2 regions of the Thioalbus denitrificans genome follow, and region 2 is predicted to be linked to the other one. Evidence: predicted binding sites of a transcription regulator. Region 2 holds the regulator's gene; the other holds the start of a gene.
The links. Region 2 encodes FNR, which switches genes on or off when oxygen is low (the NO sensors DNR and NnrR bind a similar motif). Its sites were predicted from a motif close to TTGATNTANATCAA; they were not measured.

Region 1: a site for FNR is predicted at 1,964-1,977, ahead of DFQ59_RS01035 (cytochrome ubiquinol oxidase subunit I). Genes of this name have one in related genera too.

Annotation. Positions count from the first base shown of each region.
Region 1 is NZ_QPJY01000001.1:225,579-232,621, reverse strand. It holds gene DFQ59_RS01050 (SLAC1 anion channel family protein) at 1-777, shown strand, start outside; gene DFQ59_RS01045 (DUF6858 family protein) at 831-1,223, shown strand; gene DFQ59_RS01040 (NifB/NifX family molybdenum-iron cluster-binding protein) at 1,287-1,634, shown strand; gene DFQ59_RS01035 (cytochrome ubiquinol oxidase subunit I) at 2,219-3,823, shown strand; gene cydB (cytochrome d ubiquinol oxidase subunit II) at 3,837-4,979, shown strand; gene cydX (cytochrome bd-I oxidase subunit CydX) at 4,996-5,106, shown strand; gene DFQ59_RS01020 (cyd operon YbgE family protein) at 5,126-5,416, shown strand; gene DFQ59_RS01015 (group II truncated hemoglobin) at 5,561-6,004, shown strand; gene hemF (oxygen-dependent coproporphyrinogen oxidase) at 6,011-6,934, opposite strand; gene tsaC (L-threonylcarbamoyladenylate synthase type 1 TsaC) at 6,951-7,043, opposite strand, start outside.
Region 2 is NZ_QPJY01000001.1:586,417-593,459, forward strand. It holds gene hisA (1-(5-phosphoribosyl)-5-[(5-phosphoribosylamino)methylideneamino]imidazole-4-carboxamide isomerase) at 1-570, opposite strand, end outside; gene hisH (imidazole glycerol phosphate synthase subunit HisH) at 652-1,302, opposite strand; gene hisB (imidazoleglycerol-phosphate dehydratase HisB) at 1,339-1,929, opposite strand; gene fnr (fumarate/nitrate reduction transcriptional regulator Fnr) at 2,174-2,932, shown strand; gene DFQ59_RS02800 (helix-turn-helix domain-containing protein) at 2,967-3,722, shown strand; gene ccoN (cytochrome-c oxidase, cbb3-type subunit I) at 4,127-5,560, shown strand; gene ccoO (cytochrome-c oxidase, cbb3-type subunit II) at 5,577-6,290, shown strand; gene DFQ59_RS02815 (cbb3-type cytochrome c oxidase subunit 3) at 6,283-6,495, shown strand; gene ccoP (cytochrome-c oxidase, cbb3-type subunit III) at 6,492-7,043, shown strand, end outside.

The DNA.
Region 1 (7,043 bases), 360 kb from region 2:
CTGGCCAAGCTCCTCCGCCATCCCGGCGCCGTGCGCCAGGAGCTGCACCACCCGGTCAAGCTGAGCTTCTTCCCCACCGTTTCCATCAGCCTGGTGCTGCTCAGCATCTGCACCCTGCACAGTCAGCCGGCACTGGCCGAGGCGCTGTGGATCACCGGCAGCGTGGCGCACCTGCTGTTCACGCTCTACGTCCTGGGGGCCTGGATCAACCACGAGCACTTCCAGATCCAGCACATGAACCCGGCCTGGTTCATTCCCGTAGTGGGCAACATCCTGGTGCCCATCGCCGGTGTTCCGCTGGGCTATACGGAGAGCTCGTGGTTCTTCTTCAGCATCGGACTGGTGTTCTGGGTGGTGCTGCTGGTCATCGTCCTCTACCGGGTCATCTTCCATAACCCGCTGCCCGCGAAGCTGGTGCCCACCTTCTTCATCCTCATCGCCCCGCCGGCGGTGGGCTTCCTCGCCTACCTCAAGCTCGGCGGCGGGCTGGACGCCTTCGCCCGGGTGCTCTACTACACGGCGCTGTTCCTGACCCTGCTGCTGTTCACCCAGTACCGGAAGTTCACCCGGCTGCAGTTCTTCCTCTCCTGGTGGGCCTACTCCTTCCCGCTGGCGGCCATCACCGTGGCCACCCTGGCGATGTTCGAGCAGACCGGCGACGGCCGCTTCCAGGCCCTCGGACTCGGACTGCTGGCGCTGCTCGCCGCGGTCATCGTGCTGCTGCTGGTGCGCACCGCCATCGCCATGGGGCGCGGGGAGATCTGCGTCGAGGAGTAAATCCGGGAATCGACTTTCATCGCTCGACATCTGCTTACACCGGAGAACACCACATGAAACAGAGCCTGTTCCAGGAGAAGTACCCCATCTTCACCCTCGAGGTGAGCAAGGAGGAGACCCGCTTCCGGTCGGTGGACGAAATCATCGCCTTCTTCAAGGAGCGCATCGACGCCCACGACGTGGCCCGCTTCATCGCCATCTTCGATCACTACAGCCACACGAAAGCGCTGGAAGCGGGGCAGATCAGCGCCGACATCCTCGACGCCAGGAACATCGTGTTCTGCTTCGGCATCGCCCTGCCGAACCCGGCGGTCATGGCGGTGCGTCCGCGCTCCATCGGCGTCACCGAACTCAGCGACCGCTTCGTCATCAACTTCATGGAGGCCCCCATGCCCGTGGCCAACAACTCCATGGAGAGCTGGGCCAAGGCCGTCAAGAACCTCTGACAGCAGCGGGGTTGCGGGTGCCGGAGTACGGGCCCGCCGCCTCTTCCACGGAGACCGAATCCGATGAAATTCGCCATCACCAGCCAGAACTTCCGTACCGTGACCGGTCACGCCGGCAAGAGCCGCCGGTTCCTGGTCTACAGCGCCGAGCCCGGCCAGGAGCCCCTGGAGGTCGAGCGCCTGGATCTGCCGCGTGAGCTCGCCTTCCACGAGTTCCGCGGCGCGGGTGTCCACCCGGTGGACGGGGTCGATGTCCTCATCACCGGCGGCGCCGGCGCCGGGTTCGTCCACCGCCTGGCCGCACGGGGAATCCGGGTGGCCGTCACCGGCGAGACCGATCCCCTGGCCGCCATCCGCCGCTTCTTCGACGGGACACTGCCGCCGCCCCTTCCCCACGACCACCACCATTGAGCCGCCAGGCCCGCCGGGACACGCCACTGCGTGTCCCGGCATGGCCGCGAGACATGCGGCAGACTCCGGCCCGGCGCCCCGCTGGCCGCCCATGCACAACCCGCGACCAGGGCGGCAGTCCGCGACGGCCGCCTCCGGCACCTGCTCTTCAGCCCCATCGCCGAGCCGCCGCCTGCGCCCGGGCAACGACTTCCCCGTTCCATCCCGCCCCGGTGGGTCCGTATCCGCTCCCCGGTCGGGGGCAGGAGAGCGATCCCGCGCCCGCATTGTCAGGGCAACTATAATCCAGCCACCGACCCACCCGCCTAACCCGTTGATGTGGCTGTTAATTGATAACCATCAATCCAAATTCTGCGGAATATCAATGCTTGCGGCTTCAACATTTCCCTAAGCTCCACCGTGCACAAGTGCACCGTTCCGGATACGGCGACCCGGGCCATGGCCCGATGCGCGGGAAAGCGGTGCCGCACCAGCGGAAGCGAACAGACTGATACTCGACTCTACTCGTGCGGGGCCGCTGGACCGGCACCAGGACTGGCCCGCCAGCCACCCGGGATCATCCACCTGCAACCGGGAGTCAAGCGATGATTGACCAAAGCGTGATCGAGCTGTCGCGGATCCAGTTTGCCGCCACAGCCATGTATCACTTCCTGTTCGTGCCCCTGACGCTCGGCCTGTCCTTCCTGCTGGCCATCATGGAGTCGGTGTATGTCATGACCGGCAAGGAAGTCTACCGGGACATGACCAAGTTCTGGGGCAAGCTGTTCGGCATCAACTTCGCCCTCGGCGTCACCACGGGCATCACCATGGAGTTCCAGTTCGGGACCAACTGGGCCTACTATTCCCACTACGTGGGCGATATTTTCGGCGCCCCGCTGGCCATCGAGGGCCTGATGGCCTTCTTCCTCGAGTCCACCTTCATCGGCCTGTTCTTCTTCGGCTGGGACCGCCTTTCCAAGCAGAAGCACCTGCTGGTCACCTGGCTGACCGCCATCGGCTCCAACCTCTCGGCACTCTGGATCCTGGTCGCCAACGGCTGGATGCAGAACCCGGTGGGCTCCGAGTTCAGCTACGAGACCATGCGCATGGAGATGGTCAGCTTCGCCGAAGTGCTGCTCAACCCGGTGGCCCAGGTGAAGTTCGTCCACACCGTCTCGGCCGGCTACGTCACCGGCGCGCTGTTCGTGCTCGGCATCAGTGCCTACTACCTGCTCAAGGGCCGCGATCTCGGCTTCGCCCGCCGCTCCTTCGCCATCGCCGCCGGCTTCGGCCTCGCCTCCGCCCTGTCGGTCATCGTCCTCGGTGACGAGAGCGGCTACGAGCTCGGCGACGTGCAGAAGGTGAAGCTCGCCGCCATCGAGGCGGAGTGGGAGACCCAGGAGCCGCCGGCCGCCTTCACCCTGTTCGGCTTCCCGGACGAGGAGACCCAGACCACCGCCATGGCGATCAAGATCCCGGCCCTGCTCGGGCTCATCGCCACCCGCTCCACCAGCGAGGAGATCGCCGGCCTCAACGAGCTGCGGGCGCAGCACCTCGAGCGCATCCGCAACGGCATCGTGGCCTACGGCCTGCTGCAGAAGCTGCGCTCGGGCGACACCTCCGAGGAGACCAAGTCCCTGTTCGAGGCGGTCAAGGTCGATCTCGGCTACGGGCTGCTGCTCAAGCCCTATACCGAGAAGGTGACCGACGCCACCGAGGAGCAGATCCAGATGGCGGCCGACGACAGCATCCCGAAGGTGTGGCCGCTGTTCTGGGCCTTCCGCATCATGGTCGCCTTCGGCTTCATCATGCTGTTCATTTTCGCCGCGGCCTTCTACCTCACCATCCGGCGCACGGCGGAGCAGAAGCGCTGGCTGCTCAGGCTCGCGCTGTTCAGCATCCCGCTGCCGTGGCTGAGCTGTGAGCTGGGCTGGTTCGTGGCCGAGTACGGCCGCCAGCCCTGGACCATCGGCGAGGTGCTGCCCACCCCCGTGAGCACCTCGGTGCTCTCCGCCGGCGACCTCTACTTCAGCCTGGCCGGCTTCATCGGCTTCTACACCCTGCTGCTGGTGTTCGAGATGTACCTGATGTTCAAGTTCGCCCGCCTGGGTCCGAGCTCGCTGCATCTGGGCCGCTACCACTTCGAGCAGGCTGCGGGCGGCGCCCCGGCGCTGGCCACCCAGCCGCTGCAGCAGCGCGCCAACGACTGAGGGAGATTCCACCATGATTCTCGACTATGAAACCCTGAAGCTCATCTGGTGGCTGTTCGTGGGCGTGCTGCTCATCGGCTTCGCCATCACCGACGGCTTCGACATGGGCGCCGGCGCGCTCCTGCCCTTCCTGGGCAAGAACGACGAGGAGCGGCGGGTCATCATCAACTCCATCGGCCCCCACTGGGACGGCAACCAGGTGTGGTTCATCACCGCGGGCGGCGCCATTTTCGCCGCCTGGCCAGCCGTCTACGCGGCCGCCTTCTCGGGGCTGTATGTCGCCCTGCTGCTGGTGCTGTTCGCCCTGTTCTTCCGACCGGTGGGCTTCGACTACCGCAGCAAGCTGCCCAACAAGAACTGGCGCAGCTGGTGGGACTGGGGCCTGTTCGCCGGCGGCGCGATTCCGGCCACCGTGTTCGGCGTGGCCTTCGGCAACCTGCTGCTGGGCCTGCCCTTCCACTACGACCAGAACCTCCTGCCCTACTATGACGGGGGCTTCTTCGGCCTGCTCAACCCCTTCTCGCTGCTCGCGGGCGTGGTCAGCCTCTCCATGCTGGTGATGCACGGGGCCATGTACCTGATGCTGCGCACCGAGGGGGTGATCTACGAGCGCGCCAGGGGCGCCGCCCAGCTGTTCGGAGTGGCGCTGATCGTCACCTTCGCCCTGGCCGGCATCTGGCTGGTGCTCGGCATCGACGGCTACCGCATCGTGTCGATGCCCGCCACCGATGCCCTGCCCAACCCGCTGGCGAAGGAGGTGGTGCAGGAGGCCGGCGCCTGGCTGGCCAACTACGCGGCCTACCCGTGGATGCTGGCCGCCCCCGCACTCGGCCTCGGCGGCGCGGCCCTGGCGGTCCTCACCGCCCGCGGCAATCGTCCGGGCTGGGGCTTCCTGTTCAGCTCCCTGGCCCTGGCGGGGGTCATCCTCACGGCGGGCTTCTCCATGTTCCCGTTCGTCATGCCCTCGTCGGTGGATCCCAACCACAGCCTGACGTTGTGGGACGCCCCCTCCAGCCACCTGACCCTGACGGTGATGTTCTGGGCCACGATGATCTTCCTGCCCATCGTGCTCGCCTACACCGTGTGGTGCTACCGGCAGCTGTGGGGCAAGTTCACGGTGCAGTTCGTGCGCGACAACGACCACGCCGCCTACTGATAGGGAGGAACAGACTATGTGGTACTTCACCTGGATACTGGGCGTGCTGCTCGCCAGCGCCTTCGGCATCATCAACGTGATGTGGCTGGAGTCGGAGTGCGACCTCGACGCCGACAAGCCCTGCTGAGCAACCGGCTCCCGGCCGCATGATTCCACGGCAGGCAAACCGGGCCCGCCCCGCCTGGGCGGGCCCCCTCACCCTTCTGCTCACCGCCGCCCTGGTGGCGGCGGTGTTCCTGCGGGCCGACGCCATCGCCCGCCTCCCGGGCGATCTGCGCCTGCCGCTGCTGGTGCTCGTGCTCTGGGGCACCGCCGCCGGCATCGTCACGGGCATCGGATTCGAACCCCGCCGGCCGCTGTTCCGGCGCCTGCTCGGCTGGGGGCGCTGGGCGATGGCGGCGGCCCTGCTCGGTGTCGCCGCCGCCATCCTCGACTGAACGGCGGCACACCGCCGACCTGCGGGTTGCCGCACCGCACCCGACAATTGTCAATGACTCGAGCCGGAACTCTGCGCCATCTTAGCCAGGTTCGGATGGACAATCCCAGCCCAGGCGGGAAGGACGGTGTCAAAGGTGACTGTCATGATGAGCCCCTACGAGCAACTCGGCGGTGAAGAGGGCGTCAAGGCCCTGGTGGATCGATTCTACGAACTCATGGACACGCTGCCCGCGGTGCGGGAATTGCGCGCCATGCATGCGAAGAGCCTGGACCAGGCGCGGGACAAGCTGGCCCTGTTCCTCTCCGGCTGGCTCGGCGGCCCGAACCAGCACCAGGAGCCGCACGGCCAGACCCGGCTGCGCGCCCGTCATCTGCCCTTCGCCATCGGTGACCGGGAGCGGGAGCAGTGGATGCTGTGCATGAACCGGGCGCTGGAGGATCAGCAGGTGCCCAAGCCGCTGCGGGGGACCCTCTCCGAGGCGTTCCAGAAGATGGCCGACCACATGCAGAACGAGTACCTGAGCCAGAAGCTGGAGCGCATGGCCCGCCATCCCGAGGCGGCCGGGACCCGCACCGGCGAGAAATGAGCCGGCTCAGGCCGGCTGGTCCGCGAGCCAGTCGCGGGGCTTGAGGAACACCTCGTAGAGCCGTGCCTCCGGCGTGTCCGGTGCCGGGCGCCAGTCGTAGCGCCAGCTCACCTGCGGGGGCAGTGACATCAGGATCGACTCGGTCCGCCCCCCCGACTGCAGCCCGAACAGCGTGCCGCGATCGTAGACCAGGTTGAACTCCACGTAGCGGCCGCGCCGGTAACACTGGAATTCCCGCTCCCGCTCCCCGTAGGGCGTGCGCCAGCGCCGCTCCACGATGGGCAGGTAGGCCTCCAGGTAGTGATCACCCACGCTGCGCACGAACTCGAAGCAGCGCTCGAAACCCCCGTCGCTCAGATCGTCGAAGAACAGCCCGCCAATGCCCCGCGGCTCATCCCGGTGCCTGAGGTAGAAGTACTCGTCGCACCAGCGCCGGTAATGGCCGTGGGCCGTCGGCCCCAGCACCTCGCAGGCGGCGCGGGCGGTGCGGTGCCAGTGGACGCAGTCCTCCTCGAAGCCGTAGTAGGGCGTGAGGTCGAAGCCGCCCCCGAACCACCAGACCGGCGCCTCGCCCGCCTTCTCCGCCACGAAGAAGCGGACATTGGCGTGGCTGGTGGGTGCGTAGGGATTGCGGGGGTGCATCACCAGCGACACCCCCAGCGCCGTGAAGCCGCGGCCGGCGAGCTCCGGGCGCGCGGCGGTGGCGGAGGGGGGCAGGGCGGTGCCGGTCACGTGGGAGAAGTTGACGCCGCCCTTTTCGAACACCGCGCCACCCTCCAGGACCCGGGTCCTGCCCCCGCCTCCGCCGGGACGCTCCCAGCGATCCTCGCGGAAGCGCGCCTCCCCCTCGAGTGTCTCGAAGGCCGTGCAGATCCGCTCCTGCAGGTCGAGGAAATAGGCCTTTACGGCGTCCAGGTCCGGTTGATCCATGGCTTCTCCAGGGTGCTCAGCCGGGCCGGATCACCGTCCCCGTGCGCCCGTCCCGGATCTCCGAGGGGCGCCGGCGGCCGCCGACCGGCCCGGCAAGAATGTAGTCCAG
Region 2 (7,043 bases):
GACCGACTGCGCCAGCTTGACGGTCGCCTCCACGTTGACGCCGCTCAGCATGCCGTCGCGGCCGATGTCGGTGTAGACGATGGCCTCCACGCCGTCCTTCTCGAACCGCTGGGCCAGGTCGATGACATCGTGGCGCGAGAGCTTCGACCAGCCGTCGATGGCCACCTTCCCCTCCTTGGCGTCGAGGCCGACGATGATGTGGCCCGGGAACTCGAGGCAGATGTCGGAGATGAAGTGGGGGGCGTTGATGGCCTTGGTGCCGATGATGGCATAGCTCACGCCGGCATCCAGGTAGGTCTGGATGGTGTCCTCGTCGCGGATGCCGCCGCCCACCTGGATGGGCAGCTCGGGAAAGGCTTCGGCAATGCGGTGGATGATCTCGGCGTTGACCGGGCGTCCGGCGAAGGCGCCGTCGAGGTCGACGATGTGCAGGCGCCGGGCGCCGGCCTCCACCCAGCGGCCGGCGACGGCGACGGGATCCGCGGAGAATATGGTCTCGTCCTCCATGCGCCCCTGGCGCAGGCGCACGCATTTGCCTTCCTTCAGGTCGATGGCGGGAATTACCAGCATGGAACGTCCATCCTCGTTCGGGTCTCGGGTTGTCTGTCCGGCCTGTTGTCCGTCGCTCCGGCGGCCGGTTGCCGGCGCGGCTCAGTCCGTCCCGTCCCAGGCCAGGAAGTTCGCCAGCAGTTGCAGTCCTGCCTGCTGGCTCTTCTCCGGGTGGAACTGGACGGCGAAGAGGTTGTCCCGGGCCACCGCCGCGGTGAAGCGCAGCCCGTACTCGGTGCTGGCCGCGCTGAGCGCCGCGTCGGCGGGATCCACGTAGTAGCTGTGCACGAAGTAGAAGCGCGTGTCCTGGGCGATTCCGTTCCACAGCGGGTGCGGCCGGGTCTGCCGCACCTGGTTCCAGCCCATGTGGGGGATCTTCAGCCGCTCCCCGCTGCGGGGATCGGAGAGCCGCTCACCGAAGTACCGGACCGCGCCGGGCAGAACGCCGAGGCAGGGCGTGCCGCCGTTCTCCTCGCTGTGTTCAAGGAGCACCTGCATGCCCATGCAGATGCCGAGGAAGGGCTTGCCGGCGGCCGCCTCGCGGACCACATCCTCCAGGCCGCGGGACCGGATCTCCTCCATGCAGTCGCGGGCGGCGCCCACCCCGGGGAAGACCACGCGATCGGCGGAGAGAATCTCCTGCTCCACGTCCGTGACCCGCACGCGGGTTCCCGCCGGGGCCATGTGCTCCAGGGCCTTGGATACCGAGCGCAGGTTGCCCATGCCGTAATCGATTACCGCGACGCTGCTCATGCCGTACTGTACCGTGGCTGTGGTCGGAAGAAGGGTTCAGAGAACGCCCTTGGTGGAGGGGATGCCCTGGGCCCGGGGATCGGGTTCCGCGGCCATGCGCAGCGCCCGGCCGAGGGCCTTGAACAGGGTCTCCGCCACATGGTGGGCGTTGCTGCCGCGCAGGGCATCGAGGTGCAGGGTGATGCGGGCGTGGTTGACCAGCCCCTGGAAGAACTCCCGGAACAGGTCCACGTCGAAATCGCCGATGCGCGCGCGCGGGTACTCCACGTGGTACTCCAGGCCGGGACGGCCGGAGAAGTCCACCACCACCCGCGAGAGCGCCTCGTCCAGGGGCACATAGGCATGTCCGTAGCGGCGGATGCCGCGCTTGTCGCCCAGGGCCTGGGCCAAGGCCTGGCCGAGGGTGATGCCGATATCCTCCACCGTGTGGTGGGCATCGATGTGCAGGTCGCCGCGGGCCTCGATTTCGATATCGATGAGCCCGTGCCGCGCCACCTGATCGAGCATGTGGTCGAGGAACGGGATGCCGGTATCGATGCGGGCCGTGCCCGTGCCGTCCAGGTCGATGCTGACGGTGACCTGGGTTTCCAGGGTCTCGCGGTTGATGCGGGCGTTGCGCTGGGTCATGGTGCCGGGTACGCATTCGGATTGCACAAGCCTTATAGGATACCCTCAAGGCCGGCGGGCGTGAACCGCATTCGGATCACCGCTGGGGAGGTCCGGCGCGGTCGGATGAAGACTATGATTGATCCACATCAATAATCGGCACCATAATAAGGTAATACGGTGATTTATGGGCACGGCTCAGGACCTCGAGGTATCGATGGCCGGCAATGTGAAACTCAGTGTGGCAGGCCCCGGCGGCGCGGCGGTGGCTGACAAGCGTATCGCCTGTCAGGACTGCACCCTGTTCCAGCTCTGCCTGCCGCTGGGTATCGGCGAGGACGAGCTGGCCCTGCTGGACGAGGTGATCACCGCCCGGCGTTCGCTCAAGCGGGGTGAAATGCTGTTCCGCGGCGGCGCGCCGTTCCATGCCATCTACGCGGTACGCTCGGGATCGCTGAAGACCTATACCATCATGCAGGACGGCCGCGAGCAGGTGACCGGCTTCTACCTGCCGGGGGAGCTGGTGGCGCTGGACGCCATCAGCCTCGGTCGCCACCCGAGCTCGGCCAAGGCCCTGGAGAGCTCGAGCATCTGCGAATTCTCCTTCCAGGATTTCGAGCGCATGGGCGCCCGGGTGCCGGGCCTGCAGCGGCAGATGCTGCGGGTCATGAGCCGGGAGCTGCTCAACGACGAGCTGCTGCTGCTGCTGCTCGGCAAGAAGAGCGCCGAGGAGCGCCTGGCGGCATTCCTGCTCTCCCTGGCCATCCGCTTCCGCCAACGCGGCTTCTCCGCCACCGACTACAACCTGAGCATGTCCCGCAGCGACATCGGGAACTATCTCGGGCTGGCGGTGGAGACGGTCAGCCGCCTGTTCACACGCTTCCAGCAGGATGGCCTGCTGCGCGTGGAGCGGCGCCGAATCCGCATCCACGATATCGACCGTCTGTCCCTGCTGGCCGGGGACACGGCCCTTTCCGGCAGTCAGCGCATCGACAGTGCGGAGGTGCCGCAGAGCGAGCGCTGAGTGCCTGGTTTCAACCCGCAACCCGGATCCCGTCATGCCAGAACAGTGTTCACCAACCCCTGCAGGGAAGCACGGGACCAAGACCGAGGTCGCCTGCGAAGAGTGCGGGCTGTTCGGCTTCCTGCGTCTGCTCACCGTCATCGATCCCCAGGGCGAGCGCTCCGAACCCCTGGCGGGCGTCCTCTCCCGGCGCACGCGCATTCCCAAGGGTGAAACCCTCTATCGCCACGGTCAGCAGCTTCAGGCCGTCTACGCGGTCAAGTCCGGCGCCTTCAAGAGCTACACGCTGCTGGACACGGGCGAGGAACAGGTCACGTCATTCCACTTTCCCGGAGAGCTGATCGGGCTTGACGCCCTGAAGGGCAACCGCCATCAGTACACCGTGAAGGCGCTGGAGGACAGCAGCGTCTGCCAGCTGCAGTTCCGCGAACTCGAGCGTTCCGGCGTGCGCCTCGCGGAGTTCCGCGAGCAGATGATCAAGGCCATGAGCGAGAAGATCGGAGAGCAGTCCCGTCTGCTGCTGGTCTCCTCCCGTCCCTCGGCCGAGGAGCGCCTGGCCGCCTTCGTTCTCAACGTCTCCCGCCGCCTCGAAGTGCGCGGCTTCCCCTCCGAGGCTTTCCGTCTCGCCATGTCGCGCCAGGACATCGCCAGCTACCTCGGCCTGGCGGTGGAAACGGTGAGCCGGATGTTCAAGCGCTTCCAGGCCGAGGGGCTGCTCTCGGTCAGCGGCAAGCAGTTGCGGATTCTCAACCGGACCGCTCTCCAGTTGCTGGCAAAGGTTCGCGACTGATTCTGGAATATCAAATAAAACAATAGGATGTATTGATTCAGCGGAGGCGCCCCCGGGGCGCCTCCGACCCCACCTTCCCGCCCCCGGGTACAACTTGCGACCGATCAGTCGAAACATTGACAAAGATCAATGTTCACGTATCGTTGTCCGCTAATATGGCATCCAGTGCCAACTTCCGTGCACGAAATGGACGGTTGCCGACCGTCCTCGGCAGGCCGACTGGAAACAATTCGCGCCTGTGCTAAATCATTACAGAATGTGGGTGAAGGGGCGGGGGTGTGTGCGCCCTGGAATTTCGATACCCACGCGGCCGGAGTCGGGGAGGGCTGGTCAGGCCGCAGCAGGAGCCCGTAGGAAATCTGCGCAATTTGCACACACTCTAAGAAACGAGGAGAACAACCGTGGTGGAAGCGACAGTGGAGCAAAAGTACAACTTTGACGTTGTACGATGGTTCACCGTCATGGCGGTGGTGTACCTGGTGGTGGGCGCCCTGGTGGGCGTCTATATCGCATCGGAGCTGGCCTGGCCGGTGCTCAACCTGGACAATCCCTGGTTGAGCTTCGGGCGTCTGCGTCCGCTGCACACCAACGCCGTGATTTTTGCCTTTGGCGGCTGCGTTCTGATGGCCACCGGTTTCTACAGCGTGCAGCGCACCTGCGGCGTACGCGTGTGGAGCGACAAGATGGCCTGGTTCACCTTCTGGGGCTGGAACACCATCATCGTGCTGGCGGTGGTCACCCTGCCGCTGGGCCTGACCCAGGGCAAGGAGTACGCCGAGCTCGAGTGGCCCATCGACATCCTCATCGCCGTGGTGTGGCTGTCCTTCCTGGCCAACTTCGTCATGACCCTGGCGGTGCGGAAGACCTCGCACATCTACGTGTCCAACTGGTTCTACCTGGGCATGCTGGTGATGATCACCTACCTGCACGTGGTCAACAGCCTCGCCATCCCGGTGGGCCTGTTCACCTCCTACTCCCTCTTCTCCGGGGTGCAGGACGGCATGATCCAGTGGTGGTGGGGTCACAACGCGGTGGGCTTCTACCTGACCGCCGGCTTCCTGGGCATCATGTACTACTTCGTGCCCAAGCAGGCCAACCGTCCGGTGTTCTCCTATCGCCTGTCGGTGGTCCACTTCTGGGCCCTGATGTTCGGCTACGTCTGGCTCGGGCCGCACCACCTGCAGTACACCGCCCTGCCTGACTGGACCGGCTCCCTCGGCGCCGCCGTGTCGCTGGCCATGATCATCCCCTCCTGGGGTGGTGCGGTGAACGGCATGATGACCCTCTCGGGTGCCTGGGACAAGCTGCGCACCGACTACATCCTGCGCTTCCTCATCATCTCGCTCGCCTTCTACGCCATGTCCACCTTCGAAGGTCCGGTCATGTCGCTGAAGACGGTGAACGCCCTGTCCCACTACACCGACTGGACGGTGGGTCACGTGCACTCCGGCGCGCTGGGCTGGGTGGCCATGGTCGGCATGGGTGCGCTCTACCACCTGATGACCCGCATCTGGCACACGGAGATCTTCTCCGCCAAGCTGGTGAACCTGCACTTCTGGACCGCCACCATCGGCGCCGTGGTCTACATCGTCGCCATGTGGGTGTCCGGCATCATGCAGGGCCTGATGTGGCGTGCCTATGACGAGTACGGCACCCTGGCCTACACCTTCGCCGAATCCGTGGAGGCCATGCACCCGTACTACGCCATGCGTGCCATCGGTGGAATGATCTTCCTCCTGGGCGCCGTGATCATGCTGTTGAACACGGTTCTGACCATCCGCAAGTCGGTGGCCGAGGGCAGCCTGCGCGCCGCCCGTGCCGCGACCGCGACCGCTTAAGGGGGGGATTTCAGAGATGGCAGATCAGATCTACTCCACCCGTTTCCAGGACAAGCTGGAGCGGAATATCTGGGGCATGCTGATTGTGCTCGCCATTGTTCTTTCAGTGGGCGGCATCGTCGAAATCGTGCCGCTGTTCTTCCTGAAGAACACCATGGAGCACAACAAGTTCCCCGAAATCGTCTGGCAGCGTCAGGCCGGCCAGACCCTCAACGACTGGAAGGCGGGTGACGGCGTGCGTCCCTACACGCCGCTGGAGCTGGCGGGCCGGGATGTCTACCGGCGCGAGGGCTGCTACACCTGTCACTCCCAGATGGTCCGTCCGTTCCGTGACGAGAAGGAGCGTTACGGTCACTACTCCCTGGCCTCCGAGTCGATGTTCGACCACCCGTTCCAGTGGGGCTCCAAGCGTACCGGTCCCGATCTGGCGCGTGTGGGCGGGAAGTACTCGGATGACTGGCACCGCAAGCACCTCCGCGCTCCGCGTTCGGTGGTTCCGGAGTCCGTCATGCCGAACTACGTCTGGCTGGACAACGCCTACGTGGACGGCGCCACCATTGCGGCCCACATGAAGGGAATGCAGATGATTGGCGTTCCCTACACGGATGGTGATATTGCCTCCGCGGCTGACGCCGTGCAGGGCAAGACGGAGATGGACGCCCTGGTGTCCTATCTCCAGGTGCTCGGCACAATGGCAACGCTCGAGGAAGGCAAGGCCTACCGTGAGTAGTCTGCGGGAATATTTCCACACCGATTGGGAGGCGATGACCACCAACGACTGGATCGGTATGACGATCACGGTGGTCATCTTCCTCCTGATGGTGGGCCTGTATGTCTACGTCCTGCGTCCCAAGAACCGGGATCGGCTGGAATCGCACCGGCACATCCCGATGCTGGACGAGGACGAGCGCAATGAACGTGGAGGAAGACCATGACGGACAAAGTGTTTCCCGGTGAGAGCAATACCGGGCACGTGTGGGATGACAACCTGCGCGAACTGACCAACGATCCGCCGCGCTGGTGGACCATCGCCTTCTGGGCGAGCGTCATCTGGTGGATTGTCTACGGCATCATCTACCCGACCTGGCCGGTCAGTCTGGAGGGTGCCAACAAGGGCCTGCTGGGCTGGACCCAGATCCAGGAGTACCAGCAGGGCGTCGCGGAAATCCAGGCGGTCCGGGCCGAGTTCGAGGACCAGATCAAGGCCAAGACGGCCAAGGAGATCCTGGCCGACCCGGGTCTTACCGACTACACCGTCGCTTCGGCCAAGGTGCTGTTCGGTGACAACTGTGCCGCCTGCCACGCGGCCGGTGGTGCCGGCAACCCCGGTTTCCCGGTGCTGGCGGACGACAACTGGATCTATGGCGGCAGCATCGAGACGATCCAGCAGAGCATCACCATGGGTCGCCAGGGCGTCATGACCGCCCACGGCAAGATCCTGTCCGCGCAGGAGATCGATACGCTGGCCAACCTGGCAGTCAAC